One region of the Mesorhizobium sp. B283B1A genome, then DNA from elsewhere that is predicted to be linked to it. Evidence: predicted binding sites of a transcription regulator. Region 1 holds the regulator's gene; the other holds the start of a gene.
What was found. The regulator PhoB, encoded in region 1, activates phosphate uptake and scavenging genes when phosphate is short. The targets are predictions, from matches to a motif close to TGTCATNNANCTGTCAT.
Positions count from the first base shown of each region.

Region 2: a site for PhoB is predicted at 1,177-1,193, ahead of phnF (phosphonate metabolism transcriptional regulator PhnF). Genes of this name have one in related genera too.

Region 1 covers NZ_JAIUIQ010000011.1:58,139-60,531, forward strand. Annotated here, with positions in the region: gene LB577_RS11700 (ROK family protein) at 1-976, shown strand, start outside; gene phoB (phosphate regulon transcriptional regulator PhoB) at 1,295-1,984, opposite strand; gene phoU (phosphate signaling complex protein PhoU) at 2,001-2,393, opposite strand, start outside.
Region 2 covers NZ_JAIUIQ010000016.1:113,370-115,762, forward strand. Annotated here, with positions in the region: gene LB577_RS16130 (zinc-binding alcohol dehydrogenase family protein) at 1-220, shown strand, start outside; gene phnF (phosphonate metabolism transcriptional regulator PhnF) at 385-1,134, opposite strand; gene phnG (phosphonate C-P lyase system protein PhnG) at 1,273-1,734, shown strand; gene phnH (phosphonate C-P lyase system protein PhnH) at 1,734-2,345, shown strand; gene LB577_RS16150 (carbon-phosphorus lyase complex subunit PhnI) at 2,347-2,393, shown strand, end outside.

The DNA.
Region 1 (2,393 bases):
GCTGTCGCTGAATTTCCTGTCGGTCGCCGTCATCGACTATGCCGGCCAGGTGATATCGGAGGAACAGCGCCGGCTGGACACGCTGACCATGTCGCGCGAGGCGCTGATCGGCGAATGCGTCGCCATCGTGCGGCGCCGCATCGACGATCCCGACATCGATGTCCGCAGCGTCGCCCGCATCGCACTGGCCATCCAGGGCATCACCGATACCGAGGCGCGCGCCATGCTGTGGTCGCCGATCACGCCGCAGACCGACATCGCGTTCGCCGACATATTCGAGGCCGAGTTCGGCATCCCCGCCACCATGGAAAACGACTGCAACATGATGGCGGTGGCGCTGCGCTGGCGCGATCCCGAGCGCTACCGCGACGACTTCATCGCCATTCTGCTGTCTCACGGCATCGGCATGGGCCTTGTGCTGAAGGGCCAACTGTTCACCGGCACCCACTCGTCGGGTGGCGAATTCGGCCACATGATCCACCGGCCGGACGGCGCACTCTGCCGCTGCGGACGGCGCGGCTGCGTCGAGGCCTATGCCGGCAACTACGCCATCTGGCGCAACGCGAGACAGCTTGGCGAGGACACCGAACCGGTCGACGTCAGCGACGCCGACATGCGGGCGCTGGCGGCCTCGGCGCGCGACAAGGACGGACCGGAGCGCCAGGCCTATCGCAGGGCCGGCGAGGCACTCGGCTATGGCCTCGGCAGCCTGTTCGCGCTGATCGATCCCGCCCCCGTCGCCATTGTCGGCGTCAGCGCCGCCGCCTTCGACCTGATCGAGCCGGCCTTGCGCGAGGCGATTGCCCAGACCGCCGGCGGCCAGCACTCGAAATCGATCTCTTTCGACACCGAGCCTAACGAACTGCCGCTGATCCGCGAAGGCTGCGCCATGCGCGCACTGACCTTCGTCGACCAGGAAATTTTCGCGCCGGGCGTGCAGGCGAGAGCAGGCGCGGCTGGGAAGAACGTGGCGTGAAATCGAAGCCATCGTAACATCCGTGGGTTGGACAAAGCCTCACGACTTCGTCATCCCTGGGCGGAGCAGGAGCGAATCTCCGTCGCGGAGACCCTGGGATCCATGCCGCGACCTTGGCCACGGAGTGCAGCGGAGCAGAATTCCGCGCCGAGGCAACGCTTCGAAGTCGCGGCATGGATCCTCGGGTCTACGCCGCGTCGCTTCGCTCCTTGCTCCGCCCGTGGATGACGAAGCAATGGACGTTTTCGCCAATCGCCAAGGTAAAGCGATCCGGCTTAAGCACGAAATCCGACTTTCTAACCTTCCGCGCCGAAGAACCTAATCTTCCCGGATCGCGTAGCCCGCCCCACGAATCGTGCGGATCACATCCGGCATGCGGCCGTTGTTGACCGCCTTGCGCAGGCGCCCGACATGCACGTCGACGGTGCGCTCGTCGATGTAGATCGTCTCGCCCCAGACATTGTCGAGCAGCTGGCTGCGCGAGAACACGCGACCGGGATGGCGCATCATGAATTCGAGCAGGCGGAACTCGGTCGGTCCGAGCCGGATCTCGCTCTTCTTGCGGTAGACGCGGTGCGATTCGCGGTCGAGCACGATATCGCCGACCTTGAGCACGCTGGACAGCACTTCAGGTTTAGCGCGGCGCAGCAGCGCCTTGACGCGTGCCATGAATTCCGGCGTCGAGAACGGCTTGACCAGATAGTCGTCGGCGCCGGTCGACAGGCCGCGCACGCGGTCGCTCTCCTCGCCCCGCGCGGTCAGCATGATGATCGGCAGCCGCTCGGTCTCGGGCCGCATCCGCAGGCGCCGGCAGAGTTCGATGCCGGACACCGCCGGTACCATCCAGTCGAGCACCAGAAGGTCGGGCACGTTCTCCTGCAGGCGGATCTCCGCCTCATCGCCGCGCGTCACCACCTCGACTTGGTAGCCCTCGGATTCCAGATTGTAGCGGAGCAGCACCCCTAGCGGCTCCTCATCCTCCACCACCATGATGCGTGGCGCGATCATCGGCTGGTCACCCCTGCTATGCCGCCGGCGCCGACATCGCGGTTTCGTCCTGCTTCGGGCGATTGGCGGGCAGCTGCGTGCCGGTCAGCACATAATACGCATTCTCGGCGATGTTGGTCACGTGGTCGCCGATGCGTTCGAGGTTCTTGGCACAGAACAGAAGATGCGTGCAGGCGGTGATGTTGCGCGGATCTTCCATCATGTAGGTCAGCAGTTCGCGGAACACCGAAGTGTATTTGACGTCGATACGCTCGTCGTCGGCGCGCAGCTTGGCCAGTGCGGCGGCATCGCGCGCCGCATATTCCTCGATAACACCTTGAACCTGGATCAGCACCAGCTGCGCCATCGCGTCGATGGAGTGCGACAGGTCGCGCGGCGTGGCGGAGAGCCCGACCGTGCCGACGCGCTT
Region 2 (2,393 bases), on a different contig from region 1:
GATGACGCTGGTCGGCAGCCGCAATGCCTTGCGCGCTGACTTCGACCATGTCGCTGCGTCGATCCGCAACGGTGCGGTGCCGCTGGCCAAGCTCGTGACCCACCGCACATCGCTCGACGATACGCCGCGCGATCTCGCCCGCTGGGCGCATGAGAAATCCGGCCTGATCAAGGCCGTGATCGAGGTGGGTCATAACATGGCAGAGCCCGGCCCGAATTGACGACGCTCCGCGCAACGTCGACCCCCACTCCGTCTCGGCTTCGCCGAGACGGAGTGGGGGAAGGCGGCCCTCAAATGCGCCGCCGCTGACAAGTGAACGCGACCGAGCTGGGCTGTTATCAGCGTGAGCCAGATGATCACGGTCTCGTATAACGCCGGCACTTCCTACAGCGCCGACAGTTTAAGCTCCACCCGCTCGGCCGAGAAACGCGTCTCGGAAAACTGGATCGGCTGGCCGTCAGGCGTGACGTTGACGGCGGCCGTGACCAGCACTATGGCACCCGGCTGCAGGCCGAGATCGGCAAGGTCGCCCGCATCGGCGTGGCGCGCCGACAGCACGGTCGATTGCCGGAGATAATCGTCGATGCCGAAATGCATCAGCGACGCGGTGATCGAGCCGGTCTGCGCCATGGCCTTGTCGATGCCGGCAAAGCGCCTGGCATCGAACCAGCTGGCCGCGCGCGACACCGGCCGGCCATCCGCTTCGCCGCGCGTCTCCAGCCTTATCACCTCGGCGCCCCTGGCCAGGCCAAGACCCTCGGCGACGCGCTGGTTGGCCGGCTCGACCGAGGAAGCCAGCAGCACGGTGTGCCGCTCCGACGTCTGCCCTTGCAGGCCTGTCGAGAAGCGGGTGCGCGCGCCGATCGGATAGGACAGCCGCTTGCGCGACAGCACGAAGGTGCCGCGCCCCTGCTCGGCCCGCAGCACCCCTTCCTGGACGAGGGCTGATATGGCGCTGCGCACTGTGTGGCGGTTGACGCCATAGCGCTCGGCCAGCGCCACCTCCGGCGGTAGAGCCGTATTCTCGGCGAAATCGCCGATGGCGATCGCGTGCAGGATCTTGTCGGCGATCTGCCGCCACAGCGAAACGCCGCTGCGCCGCTCGATGCCGTCAGCCGCCATCTGCCCAATCATGACTTGCCCCACCCAGCTTCTGTCGCCCCAGCCTTCATGACTTGTCACGCACCCGTCATGGACTCGCGTTAGGTAATATGTATAATTTGTATAGTTGTCTATATCAATAGACAAATTTAGCAAAGAGGAATGCTGCTGATGCGAGGACAAGAAGCCCGCGACCAGGCGGGGCGCAAAGCCGCCATGGCAACGCTGGCGCAATCCAGCGGTGATGACATCGTCCGGCTCTGGAACGAGGCCGGGCTGCCTTCGGAGGCTGAATTGCTGCGTGGCCCCGAGACCGGGCTGGTGACGTTGCGCGGCCGCATCGGCGGTGGCGGCGCGCCCTTCAATGTCGGTGAGGCAACGGTCACCCGTGCCACCGTCCGCCTGCCGTCGGGACAGGTTGGCCATTGCTACGCTCTTGGCCGCGACAAGCAAAAGGCCAAGCTGGCGGCAATAGCCGACGCGCTGTGGCAGGACCCTGCCCGCCGCGCCGAGGTCGAGACCCGGCTGATTGCGCCTCTGCAATCCGCCTTGGCCACCGCCCAGGAGAAACGCCGCGCCGAGACGGCGGCAACAAAGGTGGACTTCTTCACCATGGTTCGCGGAGAAGATTGATGGAGATCGCAGCGCAATCGATCGAAGGCGGTTTCGCCGATCCGGTCTTCAACGCCCAAGCGGTGTTCCGGGCGATCATGGACGCCATGGCGCGGCCGGGCAGCGTGCAGCCCTTGCCGGTCCTGGCCCGCCCGCCGGCACCGCTCTCGGCAACAGCCGGCGCCATCGCGCTGGCGCTCTGCGACAACGACACGCCGCTCTGGCTCGACCCCGCCTTGCACGCCTCCGCCGCGATCGGCTCCTGGCTCGGCTTCCACACCGGCGCACCGCTGGCCAACACGCCAGCCGATGCGCATTTCGCCTTCATCGCCACGCCCGCCGAGATGATGGCGATCGACGGCTTTTCGCAGGGAACGCAGGACTATCCCGACCGCTCGACCACCCTGATCCTGCAGGTAGCCGATCTTGCTTCAGGCGCCCCGCTGTTGCTTGAGGGCCCCGGCATCGAAACCAGCGCGACGATCGCACCGGCGCAGATGCCGCGCCATTTTGTCGAGCAGTGGAAGCAAAACAATCAGCGCTTTCCGCGCGGCGTCGACATCATCCTCGCCACGTCGGAAGGCGTGGCCTGCCTGCCGCGCACGACGCGCATCAAGACGATGGAGGCCTAGGATGTATGTCGCGGTAAAAGGCGGCGAGGCCGCAATTGCCAATGCCCA